Regions from separate parts of the Vibrio glycogenivorans genome, predicted to be linked through region 1. Evidence: predicted binding sites of a transcription regulator. Region 1 holds the regulator's gene; the other holds the start of a gene.

Evidence for each region. Region 1 encodes PurR, which represses purine synthesis genes. Its sites were predicted from a motif close to TNANGNAAACGTTTNCNTNA; they were not measured.
Region 2: a site for PurR is predicted at 3,163-3,182, ahead of purM (phosphoribosylformylglycinamidine cyclo-ligase). Genes of this name have one in related genera too.

Annotation. Positions count from the first base shown of each region.
Region 1 is NZ_JBPVIS010000004.1:179,258-186,441, forward strand. Features, by position in the region: gene ACSTTG_RS11535 (inactive transglutaminase family protein) at 1-614, shown strand, start outside; gene ACSTTG_RS11540 (alpha-L-glutamate ligase-like protein) at 618-1,583, shown strand; gene torD (molecular chaperone TorD) at 1,762-2,415, shown strand; gene purR (HTH-type transcriptional repressor PurR) at 2,601-3,614, shown strand; cyclic di-GMP riboswitch class I at 3,753-3,864, shown strand; gene ACSTTG_RS11555 (TfoX/Sxy family DNA transformation protein) at 3,976-4,566, shown strand; gene ACSTTG_RS11560 (glycoside hydrolase family 3 C-terminal domain-containing protein) at 4,858-7,050, shown strand.
Region 2 is NZ_JBPVIS010000001.1:550,212-557,395, reverse strand. Features, by position in the region: gene lpcA (D-sedoheptulose 7-phosphate isomerase) at 1-393, shown strand, start outside; gene ACSTTG_RS02605 (class II glutamine amidotransferase) at 434-1,276, shown strand; gene purN (phosphoribosylglycinamide formyltransferase) at 1,418-2,056, opposite strand; gene purM (phosphoribosylformylglycinamidine cyclo-ligase) at 2,059-3,099, opposite strand; gene upp (uracil phosphoribosyltransferase) at 3,426-4,052, shown strand; gene rluF (23S rRNA pseudouridine(2604) synthase RluF) at 4,115-5,170, opposite strand; gene smrA (DNA endonuclease SmrA) at 5,279-5,860, opposite strand; gene ACSTTG_RS02575 (DUF3149 domain-containing protein) at 5,993-6,133, opposite strand; tRNA gene ACSTTG_RS02570 (tRNA-Pro) at 6,403-6,479, shown strand; gene ACSTTG_RS02565 (TraB/GumN family protein) at 6,905-7,184, opposite strand, start outside.

The DNA of each region.
Region 1 (7,184 bases):
GCCTTCCGCTGGAAGAGCAGGCAATGTTCAAGACCATCATGCTGATCCCGATTGGCGCCCTTATTGTCGTGTTCTTGCGCGTGATCATCGGTCTAAAGACCTCGGGTACCTTTATGCCCGTTCTGATTGCGGTAGCGTTTGTTCAAACCCAGCTTGTGACGGGTATTGTCGGCTTCCTACTAATTGTCGGTACTGGCCTTGTAATCCGTAGTTACCTTTCACGGCTTAACTTGCTGCTGGTTGCTCGGATCTCGGCAGTGATCATCACGGTAATCATGATTATCTCAGTGTTTACCGTTGTCGCCTTCCGTATCGGCCTAACTGAGGGCTTATCAATCACCTTCTTCCCAATGATCATCCTGTCATGGACGATTGAGCGTATGTCAATCCTGTGGGAAGAGGAAGGCGCTAAAGAGGTTATGCTCCAAGGTGGTGGCTCACTATTGACCGCTGTGCTTGTGTACTTGGCGATGACCAACAGCTATGTCCAGCACCTAACGTTTAACTTTATCGGTCTGCAGTTTGTTGTACTTGGCGGAATCTTGCTCCTTGGTACTTACACTGGCTATCGTCTAACTGAGCTGCGTCGCTTCAAACCGCTAACGGAGGACTAAACGATGTTTTCACGTTTAACCTCACCCGGTAAACTGCGCGCCAAAGGGATCATGGGCATGAACCAACGTAACCACAGTTACATTGGCCGCTATAACGATCGCTCTAAATACCCTTTGGTGGATGATAAGCTTAAGACCAAGATCATTGCTGAAGCTGCTGGGTGTACCGTGCCAAAACTGATTGGCACCATCTCTACCCAGGCGGATGTAAAGCGAATCCACAACATGGTCAAGGAGTGGCCGGGCTTTGTGATCAAACCTGCTCAAGGTAGTGGTGGTAAGGGCATCCTAGTGGTTATTTCTCACCAGGATGGCGTCTACACCAAGCCCTCTGGCTCTACCATCAATGAAGAGGATGTTGAGCGCCATATCAGTAACACGCTTGCTGGCCTGTTCTCGCTCGGTGGTAAAAACGACGTGGCCGTGGTGGAGAACTTGATTAAGTTCGATGACTGCTTTGATGGCTACAGCGTTGAGGGTGTGCCTGATGTACGGATCATCGTGTTCAAAGGTTACCCTGTCATGGCCATGATGCGCTGTTCAACCACCGCTTCAGATGGCAAAGCAAACTTGCACCAAGGCGCCGTCGGGATAGGCATTGATATCGCCACAGGGCGCGCTGTCCGCGCAGTACAGTTTGACCAACCGGTTGAGCACCACCCAGACACTGGTCAAGAGCTCAGTCAACTGCAAGTCCCACACTGGGAGCGTCTGCTTGAACTTGCTGCGAGTGCCTGGGAGATGACTGGGCTTGGTTATATGGGCACTGATATGGTTCTGGATAAAGAAGAAGGACCAATGGTACTGGAGCTCAATGCTCGCCCGGGATTAGCAATACAGATTGCCAACGGCAGTGGATTGTTGCCGCGATTGCAGCATATTGAGAATCTTGAGCTCCCCGCGGAATACCCGAAACCCAAAGAGCGGGTCGCCTACGCTGCTAAGCAGTTTGGTGTCTTCAACAAGTAAGTCAGTAAACAGCAAAAATGCCGCCCTCTCATCGGGCGGCATTTTTATTTATACTAACAATCGATTACGTCAGGCCTCTTAGAAATGCTGGTCTATTACTCTCATTATTGCTCCATGCCACTATTTAGAAATTAGTTATACTTATCAACATAGTGAACGAGATGTGGGGTTGATCGTGATTGAAGAAGTGAAAGCGTTTAATGATAAGCGAGCGGAGATCTACTGGTGGCTCTCAAGCCTGTTCAGTCGAGAGTTGGACGACAAAGATCTTGCCCAGTATCAAAGCCCAGAAATTCGCGCATTTCTAAGTGGCTTGGGAGAGAACCTACAGTTAAAGCAACCCGTGGCGAACTTTATTGATACACTCAATCGCCTACAAGACCGAGAAGACGCTAAATTGGAACTCGCTGCAGATTTTTGTGACTTGTTCCTTAAATCTGATAAAGAAGGGGCGCTACCTTATGCCTCGGTATATCTAGATCCTGAACATATGCTCAATGGTCAGCCCGCTCTTGAGATGAAGCAAATCCTCGCTGAGCACAACATCCAAGTTTCCCACGGCCTAAACGAGCCCCCAGATCATCTCGGTGTTGAGCTCGATTTTCTTGGCAATCTTATCATTCGCTCGAACGAACTTGAGCAAGAGCGCCACCTCGAGCAGGCTTTTGCCGAGCAGGAGCAGTTTATCCGCCAGCATCTGCTCACTTGGGTACCCCAATTTCGTACTTTATGCAAAAAACGTGACGAGTTTGGGTTCTATGCCGCAGTGAGTGAGTTACTGGTCGCCTTTCTCGAGCTGGACTGCCTATATTTATTGGGTGAGGAAAGTTAGTCCAGCTGGCGATTAAGTTTGCACCGTAAACGATAGCAGTCTAAAATGTTCGGATATTTTTAGCCGCTTTCGTGAAAGCGGTTTTTTTATTTACCCCTTAGCGAATACCGCATTTCCCTCACCATGATACGTTCGAACGCTTGAGATCTGTGCGGTAACCATAAGTACAATTAAGGAACACACCAATGGCCACTATTAAAGATGTCGCACGTCTTGCAGGTGTCTCTACCACAACGGTATCGCACGTTATCAATAAGACTCGATTCGTTGCTGAAGCTACCCAAGAAAAAGTAAACCAAGCAGTTAAGGAGCTTAACTATGCTCCTAGTGCGGTAGCGCGTAGTTTGAAGTGTAACTCAACCCGCACCATCGGCATGCTCGTCACTCAGTCCACTAACCTATTTTTCTCTGAGGTCATCGATGGTGTTGAGAGCTATTGTTACCGTCAGGGCTACACGCTAATTTTGTGCAACACGGGTGGCATCTACGAGAAACAGCGCGACTATATTCGCATGCTGGCTGAGAAACGTGTCGATGGTATCCTGGTGATGTGCTCTGATCTGACTGAAGAGCTCAACGAGATGCTCGACAGCCACCCTAACATTCCAAAAGTGATCATGGACTGGGGCCCTGAGACCTCACAAGCTGACAAAATCATCGATAACTCAGAAGAAGGCGGTTACCTCGCAACCAAATTCCTTATCGACAAGGGCCATCAAAAGATTGCTTGCCTTAGCGGCCACTTTGAAAAGGCGGCGTGTATGGAGCGTATTAGCGGCTTCCGTCGCGCGATGGATGAGGCGAACCTCAATGTGGTTGAGGATTGGATCCTTGAGGGCAATTTTGAGTGTGATACTGCCGTCCTTGCTGCGGACAAGATCGCTGCAATGGATGAAAAGCCGACCGCGGTATTCTGTTTTAATGACACCATGGCACTCGGCCTTATGAGTCGCTTGCAAGAAAACGGTATTCGTATTCCCGAAGATATGTCGGTGATCGGTTATGACAATATCGAGCTGGCCGAGTACTTCTCTCCGCCACTGACCACCGTACACCAACCAAAACGACGCGTGGGTAAGAATGCCTTCGAGATCCTCCTCGAGCGAATCAAAAACAAGGAACATGATAAGCGAGTTTTTGAGATGCACCCTGAAATCGTGGAACGTCTAACTGTTAAAGATATCAGTCATTTAGGTTAATTTGTGTACCAAAGTTAGATATTCCTGCATTTAGTGTGCAATTGACAGAAGTTGGCTAGTCTTTTTTGGAATCGGCGTCACATTATGGTTGTTGGATATGTGATACCTATCCAGCTTTTTATTATGATTTTGTCTATGCCACGCACAGGGCAAACCATCTGAAAGGGTGGGACGCAAAGCCTCCGGCCTTACCCTTCAATTACTTGAGTGAAAACTCTCGTAGTTGAAGAAAGGTAGCGGGGTTGCCGATGGTGAAAGGACACTGCATTTAGCTGTTATTAGTAGGTGTAGGGTCGGTTTCGCTAAATTCTCGGGCCTGAATTTAGGTGGCTGTTGTTTCATTACCGAGATTTACAAAACCATGGATAGACCAATTTTAAAAGACTCAATGCGCTTGTTTGAGCAGTTAGGCAGCGTAAAGTCACGTTCAATGTTTGGCGGATTTGGCGTTTTTGTCGATGACGCAATGTTTGCACTTATCGTGCGCAATCGTTTGCACATTCGCAAATGTAGTCAACTTGATGCAGAAATTACCGCCAAGGGCCTTGAACCTTATGTTTATGAGAAGAAAGGCTTTCCTGTTGTTACCAAGTATTTTCAACTCGCCGAAGATTGCCTAGAAAATCCCCAGCGTCTACTTGAGATGGCAACCGTGGCACTCGATGCCGCGAAAAAGGACAAAATTAAGCAAGAAACCGCCAAGCCGCAGCGTCTTAAAGATTTACCTAATCTGCGCCTTGCAACGGAAAGAATGCTGAAAAAAGCGGGGATCGGCAGTGTTTCTGAGCTCGAACAAGCAGGCTCTGTTAACGCTTATCGCGCGATTCAGGAAACCCACACCGTACCAGTTAACCTTGAACTGCTCTACTCTCTAGAGGGAGCACTTAGAGGCACGCACTGGTCAGTGATCCCACAGCAACAACGTGATGCCCTAGCTAACCAGCTTTGCTAAACCTTTAGAAAACTAGCTATTCATTACTTAGATTCAAGCCAGCGACTCGCTGGCTTTTTTGATCTGTGGGTATATCTAACTTCAAATTATGGATAACTTTCATTAGCTTGAATGCTAACAGAGCAGTTTCTACTTACCCACCAGCTCCCACTTCGCGACCGAACTCACAATAATTATTTATAGCAATTCAATTGTGAAAAAAAACAAATATACCTCGATGAATTAATGGTATTTTGTTAACCAAAGCATCACTAAGGTTAACCATTACTTACTTGTCGTAGGAACCAATTAATGAAGAAGTTACAAAAATCAATTGCCCTTGTTGGGATGGGAGCCGCGTGTGTCTCTGCTCAAGAGATTGACCTCTCGTTTCAAGATCACACATTGCCAATCGAAAAACGTGCTGAAATCCTTGTGTCACAGATGACATTGGAAGAAAAAGTCAGCCAACTGCTCAATGACGCACCGGCCATTCCTCGCCTTGAGGTTCCGTCTTACAACTGGTGGAATGAAGCCCTGCATGGCGTGGCGCGTAATGGTAAAGCCACGATCTTCCCTCAAGCTATTGGTCTTGCCGCTACCTTTGATGCCGAACTGGCCAAAGAGGTTGCCAGCGCTATTTCTACTGAGGCAAGAGCCAAGTTTTCTATCTCTCAATCCATGGGTAACCACAGCCAGTACGCGGGGCTGACTTTCTGGACACCAAACGTCAACATCTTCCGTGACCCACGCTGGGGACGAGGACAAGAAACTTACGGTGAAGACCCATTCTTGACCTCGCAAATTGGTGTCGCCTTTGTGCAGGGCTTACAAGGTGATGATCCTAACTACCTAAAATCAGCAGCGACGGCAAAACACTACGCGGTACACTCAGGCCCAGAGGCGTCAAGACACCACTTCAACGCGATTCCAACTGAGCAGGACCTGCATGAAACCTACCTGCCTGCTTTTGAGGCACTGGTTAAAGATGCTAACGTCGAAACGGTCATGGCTGCCTACAACGCTGTGTTTGACAAGCCTGCCAACGCCAGCCACTTCTTGCTGCAAGACATCCTAAGAGATCAATGGGGCTTTGACGGGCACGTTGTATCCGATTGTGGCGCGATCCACGGTATCTTTGAAAAGCTTAAATACCGAGAGACCGCAGCAGAAGCATCAGCAGTTGCTCTGGATGCCGGCGTTGAGCTTAACTGTGGCTACAGCTACCACCACCTAACCGAAGCGGTAGAGCAAGGTTTAGTATCTGAAGAGCTAATTACCCTGCGTACTGAGCAACTTTTCAAAACACGCTTTAAGCTCGGTATGTTTGACGCAGACCAAAGCGTTAACCCGTACAATCAAATCCCGCCTTCAGTCATTAACAGCGAAGAGCACCGTGAGCTAGCACGCAAGGTGGCACAAAAGTCGATTGTTCTGCTGAAAAACGACAACAACATCCTACCGCTGTCTAAGGACATCAAAGTCCCTTACGTCACTGGACCGTTCGCAAACTCTGCAGATATGTTGATGGGTAACTACTACGGCATCAGCCCTAATCTAGTCACCATCCTGGGCGGTATTTCTGAGGCGGTATCACTCGGTACGTCACTTAACTACCGCAGCGGTGCCCTGCCGTTCAATGACAACCTTAACCCGAAAAACTGGGCGCCAAATGTCGCTGCTAGTGCCGACGTGACTATCGCAGTCGTTGGCTTGAGCGCTGACTTTGAGGGTGAAGAGGTCGATGCGATTGCTTCTGCGCACATTGGTGATAAAGAAGATCTCAAACTGCCACAAAACCAGATCAACTACCTCAACCAAATCATCGAGAAGAAAAAAGGTCCACTCGTGCTTGTAGTGGCGAGCGGCAGCCCTGTTTCTCTTGAGGGTATCGAAGAGCACGCTGATGCTATCTTGCAAATCTGGTACCCAGGTGAGCAAGGCGGTAACGCAGTTGCTGACGTTCTGTTTGGTGATGTGTCGCCATCAGGCCATCTACCGATCACCTTCCCGAAAAACATCGCTCAGTTGCCTGACTATGAAGACTACTCAATGCAGGGACGTACTTATAAGTACATGACTAAAGAGCCAATGTTCCCATTCGGCTTTGGTTTGACCTACTCAGAGACTAACTTCAAGCAGTTGGCACTAGAGTCTGACAAACTTGGCCAAGAAGACAGCTTGCAGGTACAAGTTAAAGTCGAGAACACCGGCGAGTACGACATTGAAGAGGTAGTCCAGCTCTACATCAGCCCAGAAAACGTGACAGATAACCTGCCACACACCAGCCTCAAAGGTTTCCAACGTATCGCACTTAAGCAAGGCGAGAAAAAGGTGGTCACCTTCACGGTTGATGCTGAGCAGCTCAAAGTCATCAACTCAAAAGGTGAAAAAGTCTGGCGCAAAGGCAACTACCAAGTATCCATCGGTAACTCATCTCCAGGCCCAGTCAGCGAACGCCTAGGCGCCGCAACACCAGAAACTGCTACCATCAAGCTCATATAAACCACAGGGGCGGGGACGTTACGCTACGGGTTTCACTTCGTTCCGAGGTGCGAGGAGTCTCCACACGCGACAAACTCCTCGCTCCACGTAGGGTATTAGCCCGTACTCGAACCTCGCCCTAAACCCAGGGAGCG
Region 2 (7,184 bases), on a different contig from region 1:
GCCGAAGAGCTGACTGGCCGTTACCGTGAAAATCGTCCGGGTTATGCAGGCATAGCGATCTCTGATCCGAGTCACCTTTCCTGTGTGAGTAACGATTTTGGCTATGATTACGTGTTCTCACGCTATGTCGAAGCTGTGGGTCGTCAGGGTGATGTGCTGTTTGGTCTATCCACCTCTGGCAACTCAGCAAACGTGTTGAAGGCCATTGAGGCGGCAAAAGCCAAAGGGATGAAGACCATTGCACTAACTGGTAAAGATGGTGGCGCAATGGCGGGGTTAGCCGATGTTGAGATCCGTGTACCACACTTTGGCTATGCCGATCGTATTCAAGAGATCCACATCAAAATTATTCATATCGTGATTCAATTGATCGAAAAAGAGATGGCGGCGTAAGCCAGAAAGCGCCCGCAAGCATTAGGAGTTGTAGGAAAAAATGTGTGAATTGCTCGGGATGAGCGCCAATGTGCCAACGGATATCTGTTTTAGTTTTACCGGTTTGATGCAGCGTGGAGGTAATACCGGGCCGCATCGTGATGGCTGGGGGATTACCTTTTACGAGGGTAAGGGCTTTCGTACTTTCAAAGACCCCAAGCCAAGCAGTCAGTCGAAGATTGCTGAGTTGGTACAAAACTACCCAATTAAGAGCTGTGCGGTGATAAGCCATATTCGTCAAGCCAACCGTGGTGGCGTCAAGCTAGAGAACACCCACCCGTTTACACGTGAGCTTTGGGGGCACTACTGGACGTTTGCTCACAATGGCCAACTGAGCGACTATCAGCACTTAGATACAGGTCGTCATCGTACAGTGGGTCAAACCGACAGTGAGCTGGCGTTTTGTTGGCTACTCAATCAGATGGAACAGCGTTTTCCTGAGCCGCCACAGAGCATGGAAGAGGTGTTTCGTTATCTCGCCACGTGTTGTGGACAGCTTCGCGACCTCGGTGTGTTCAACATGCTGCTGTCAAACGGCGAATATCTAATGACCTTCTGCACCAACCATCTCTATTGGATCACCAGGCGCGCCCCTTTCGGTGAGGCCTCGCTGATTGATGAAGAGGTGACGATCAATTTCCAAGAAGAAACCACACCCAATGATGTGGTATCCGTGATTGCTACCCAGCCATTGACCGACGACGAACACTGGCAACGCATGAAACCAGGCGAGTTCGGTTTGTTCCATTTTGGTGAACTGGTTGATAGTAATAGCGAAGATTTGATTGATGTTGAGTTTGCTGCTGCGAAGCCTGGGGATCAGTCACCGACGAAGCCGCTTTAAAAAGTTGGCGGGGAGCGAGGTGCGAGTATCGAGGAGTTTGTCGCGCGTGGTGATTTACTCGTACCTCGGAACGAAGTGAAACCCGCACCTCGAACCTAAAAAAGGCAGTGGAATCACTGCCTTTTTTGAAATTAGGGGATATCAGTCAGCAGCGTAGCCGTGAATGCCCAGTTGCTCGCCATCGAGGAAGGCTTTACCTTGGCGCATTTCCAAGCGGTCCTCTACAAACCATTTAGCGACCATAGGATAGATCTTATGCTCTTGGGTCTGGACTCGCTCGGTTAGCGTGGCGACGGTGTCTTCATCGAAGATAGGCACCTTAGCTTGCAGGATCACCGGGCCGCCATCGAGCTGCTCTGTGACAAAGTGGACACTGGTACCGTGCTCTTCATCACCGGCGTGAATAGCACGCTGGTAGGTATTAAGTCCTGGGTATTTAGGCAGCAGAGAAGGATGGATATTGATCATGCGACCTAAATAGTGGCGAACAAATTCACCACTTAGGATACGCATGTAGCCAGCCAGAATCACTAGGTCCGGCTTATACTCATCGATTTGACGCATCAACTCGGTATCGAATCCGTCACGAGTCTCAAAGGCATCAGGGTCGAGGAAGTTGGCAGCCGCGCCGGCTGCCTTTGCTCTATCTAGGGCATAAGCTGTTGCTTTGTTTGAAAAAACAGCGGTAACTTTGCCATCATTGATGTTGGTCTTGCAGGCATCAATAATCGCTTGCAAGTTAGAACCATTCCCTGAAACTAAAACAACAATACTTTTCATGCCTAGTTGATCTCGACTTGCTCTTCACCTTCTTGTGCAGAAGCAATCTCACCGATAACCCAAGCGTTTTCGCCTTCTGCTTTTAGCAGTTCAACAGCTGCATCGGCTTGGTCTTTTGGTAGGGCAACAATCAGACCCACGCCACAGTTGAATGTGCGGTACATTTCGTGCGTCTCAACGTTGCCTTTTTCTTGTAGCCATTTGAAGATGGCAGGCCACTCCCAGCTGTTGCCGTCAACCACAGCTTTAGTGCCTTGTGGAAGTACGCGAGGGATATTCTCCCAGAAGCCGCCACCAGTGATGTGTGAGATAGCATGGATATCGTGCTGCTCAATCATCTTCAGTGCCGACTTGATGTAGATTTTGGTTGGTTCTAGTAGGTGCTCACCAATGGTGCGACCTTCTAGCATCTCACCTTTGTCTGCGCCAGATACTTCCAGTACCTTACGGATCAGTGAGTAACCGTTAGAGTGTGGACCGCTAGAGCCAACAGCGATCAGTGCATCACCTGCAGCGACTTTTGAGCCATCGATAACTTGTGATTTTTCAACCACGCCAACACAGAAGCCTGCAACATCGTAGTCATCACCTTCGTACATGCCAGGCATTTCAGCGGTTTCACCACCGATCAGTGAACAACCTGCTTGGATACAGCCATCAGCGATACCGGTTACTACGTCTGCTGCGGTATCAACATCCAGTTTGCCCGTTGCGTAGTAATCTAGGAAGAATAGTGGCTCAGCACCTTGAACGATAAGGTCGTTCACACACATTGCTACCAAGTCGATACCAATCGTGTCGTGCTTGTTTAGATCAAGTGCAAGACGAAGCTTTGTGCCTACGCCGTCAGTACCCGATACCAAAACAGGCTCTTTGTATTTGGTTGGAAGCTCACAAAGAGCACCAAAGCCGCCAATGCCGCCCATGACTTCAGGACGACGAGTACGTTTTACCGCACCTTTAATACGATCAACTAATGCGTTACCCGCATCGATGTCTACACCAGCGTCTTTGTAGCTAAGAGATGTGTTATTACCACTCACGGAGAAATCCTCGGTAGTTAGTTGGATGTGAAAACGGCGCTATTCTAACAGCGCTTAAACCTAAAGAGCAAACGTTTGCGCAAAGTTTTTTCCGCCCATGGCATGATTGCAAAAAAGTCGACAAATCGCTTGTCAAAACGAAGTGAAGAAGAGGTTACTGCTCAGTGATCGATAGGTAGGAGAGTGTCAATCTCAAGCGCAAGGATTCGCTTTGTCGCGGCTTTGAAACGAATCGCTGCTGTGATGGCTAAAGTGCTTAATTCCTGCCCTTTTTTGTTGAAATCGGGTTATAATCTCAGGGTTTACTCAATTAGTCGGAGAAGAAAATGAAAGTTGTTGAAGTTAAGCACCCTCTTGTTAAACATAAAGTTGGTTTGATGCGTGAGGGGGACATCAGCACAAAGCGTTTTCGTGAGTTAGCCACAGAGGTTGGTAGCTTGCTGACCTATGAAGCAACCGCCGATTTTGAGACTGAAAAAGTCACCATTGACGGTTGGAATGGTCCGGTAGAAGTTGAGCAGATCAAGGGTAAGAAGGTCACCGTTGTGCCTATCCTGCGTGCCGGTCTGGGTATGATGGATGGTGTCCTTGAGCACATGCCAAGCGCTCGTATCAGCGTGGTGGGTATCTATCGTGACGAAGAGACGCTTGAACCCGTGCCTTACTTTAACAAGCTAGCGTCACACATCGATGAGCGTATCGCGCTGGTGGTTGACCCAATGCTCGCGACGGGTGGTTCGATGATTGCGACTATCGATCTGCTTAAAGAGAAGGGCTGTAAGCACATTAAAGTACTGGTTCTCGTTGCTGCGCCTGAAGGGATTGCAGCCCTCGAAAAAGCGCACCCAGAGGTTGAGTTGTACACAGCGGCTATCGACGAGAAATTGAATGACAAGGGCTATATTGTTCCTGGTCTTGGCGATGCGGGTGACAAGATCTTCGGCACTAAGTAAAGTCTATTGCACACTTCATTGTGTAACGAAAAAGGAGCCTGTTGGCTCCTTTTTTAATGCGACTACTTTTTAAGGCTTAGTGTACCTGGGCGGCGTGACTTGGATGGTTTACTAGCACCGTTATCACTTGGCTTAAAGTAGGTTTTGCCTTTACTTGCACCTTGACTATTGCCCGTGGAGCCGTCTCTGCGTTTTGAACTGCCTTCATTTGAGCCATGGCGACCACGCTTTGAGTTAGGCGCGTGACGAAACTCCTCAGCATTGCGACCTTTAAAGGTACGCGGCTTCTGGTTACGACGCGCCTTAGATTCTTGGTTTTCTTCTCGGCTGTCATACAGCTTAGCATCGGTCGCACGGCGGATGCGTTTGCCCTTACCATCGACCTTCGAGGCCTCTTCAGTACCAACCGAGCCTTCGCACATGGCAAGGATCTGCGCGACCTCTTGCTCGCTCATATAGCGCCATTGGCCATTGGGGATCCCATCGAGGCTGATGTTCATGATTCGTACGCGACGCAGTTTGAACACCTCGTAGCCGAGCGCCTCACACATGCGGCGGATCTGACGGTTCAGACCTTGAGTGAGCACGATACGGAACGAATATTTGGTCTCTTTGGTTACGGTGCATGGCAGGGTCACGGTATCGAGGATCTCAACGCCCGAGGACATTTTGTCGATAAACGCTTGGGTGATCGGCTTATCGACACGCACCACGTACTCTTTTTCGTGGTTGTTGCCCGCGCGCAGGATCTTATTGACGATATCACCATCATTAGTCAGGAAAATCAGACCATCGGAGGGTTTATCCAAGCGACCGATAGGAAAAATACGCTGATTCAAACCAACAAAATCGACGATGTTACCCGGTACATCACGCTCGGTGGTACAGGTAATACCGGTTGGCTTGTTAAGCGCGATGTAGATCGGGCGCTGTTTGCTGCGCACAGGTTTACCATCAATACAGACATCGTCGCCAGGGAGTACCTTGGTGCCGACCTCAGGCTTTGCGCCATTAATGGTGACACGACCCTGCTCAATCAGTTTGTCGGCTTCGCGACGAGAGCAAAAGCCCGTCTCGCTAATGTATTTATTCAGGCGCTTGGCGTTATCTTGTGACATGTTGTTGCTCCTAACGTTTCACAACGGCGGTGTTAGAGGGGACGCTCTGGCTAAGAGCGGCCCAGCTCTGAAAAATTTAGGGGCAAGAGTTTACCACCGGTGGGGCGCTTAACCTAACCGTTTTTGGTGACGCTCACGATTTTCCGTTTTCTTGTCTGCGCTTTTACGCAACAGCACATAAACCGCGCCAGTGCCACCATGAAAGCGCTGAGTGCTGTGGACACACTGAACATCTTTAATTTGTGTTAGCCAACTCGCGACATAGCTTTTCATCAGTGCAGGCGGGTTGGAGCGCTCGCCGCGCCCATGGACGATAATCACGGTGCGTATGTCCATCCGAATACATTGCTTGAGAAACTTAACCACCTCATCGCGACCCTCTTTAAGCGTACGACGATGCAGGTCAAGGCGCGCTTGGATCGGGTACTTGCCCAGACGCAGTTTGCGAAACACGCCTTCTTGGACGCCATCACGCTTAAACTCAATAATATCCTCAGGTTTGAGCATCGGGGCATGATCAAGCGACAGATATTCAGGGTCTTGCTCGGTAAGCCATTCTGCTGCCTCACGCTTAGCCAGTTGGGCATCGGTAACTTGAACGGTCTTTTTATGCTCGGCGGTATCTTGGTGAATGGGTTTGACATCGCCCATCATCTGCTGAAAAAGCAGGAGATCATCATCGTGACTCATAGCTGATAATCCATTTAAAATTCGTTTACCCGAGTATACGAAATGCGAGCCAGAATGATAATAAAAACCGGATTAGATACAGGATCTAATCCGGTGCTATGCGGTATTCATTGTGAATGTTGGCAAAGCAACTTAGTGAGGAGATTTGTCGTTCAAAACCTTGTAGATAAAGAAACCACCGTAAAAGAGCATCAAACTGAAGGCGGCGAAAATGACTAACATTGAAGCAAGTCCTATCGCGTTGCCAAACAGCAAGTCAAGCCATAGTTCCATGTTTCTCTCTCCAAGTAGCGAAGACAGCAAGTAAGTTATCGCTTTGAGTGGAATGTGTGGATGATCTAGATCAATTGTTAATGGGGTGTATATTATCAATATGGTGCAATGCGGGCCGAATCACATTTTGTTGTTTTTGTAACCAGTTGAACGGTTGGGGTGATTTTTTTATGCAAAAGGGCTTGCGCTCGCTAAGAAACTCCGTATTATACGCATCCATCCGGTGAGGCGACAACGTCACAGACGCCAAGCTCACGAACGGATAATCTCGGTGAATAGCGCAGTTTGGTAGCGCATCTGGTTTGGGACCAGAGGGTCGGGGGTTCGAATCCCTCTTCACCGACCACCTTCAGAAACCCTGCACTTGTTGCAGGGTTTCGTCGTTTCTAGAGGCGAGAAACGAGAGGCGAGAAGCGAGAACGAGGCGGCGGGTTACACTGCGTTCCGAGGAGCGGGTACACTTCGTTGCGAGGGTCTGCGCTGATAGCTTTCGACCCTCATAAAGTTTTTACAGTGCTTTAAGCTACTGATAGCCTTTTCTTGTTTCTTTAACCAAGTCGCCTAGAACTTCTCCCGTAAGAAAACCATTCTTCATATAGCACATCCCTGACAGACTTTGACTCTCTAAAAAGTGCACTTAGGGAGTAAAGCGCGCGACGATCAATCTCGCTTCTCGACTCCCGCCTCTCGATTCTAAAAAACCACTCGCTCCCCGTAGGGCGATAGCCCGTACTCGAACCTCGCCCCTTTGTTTTAAACCTCGCCCCATTTTTAGAGAAAGTTACAAGCAGCAACGCCGCTCGTTGAGCTTTGTTCGATGCTGAATCCGCGTTTTTCGAGTAGTTTGCGGACATTATCTTTGCCGATTAGGTGGAGGCTGCCTACGACGACGACATAGTTGCCGGTTTGGATGGGTTGGGATTGGCCTTCCAGTGGTGCGCGTTGGTCGAGGATATCTGCCCAGGCTTGGTTGCGCTGGTGGATAAAGGCCTGCTCTAGCTCTGGCGACATATCTGACAGCTGGGCGAAGGTATCGAGCTGCTGCTCATCG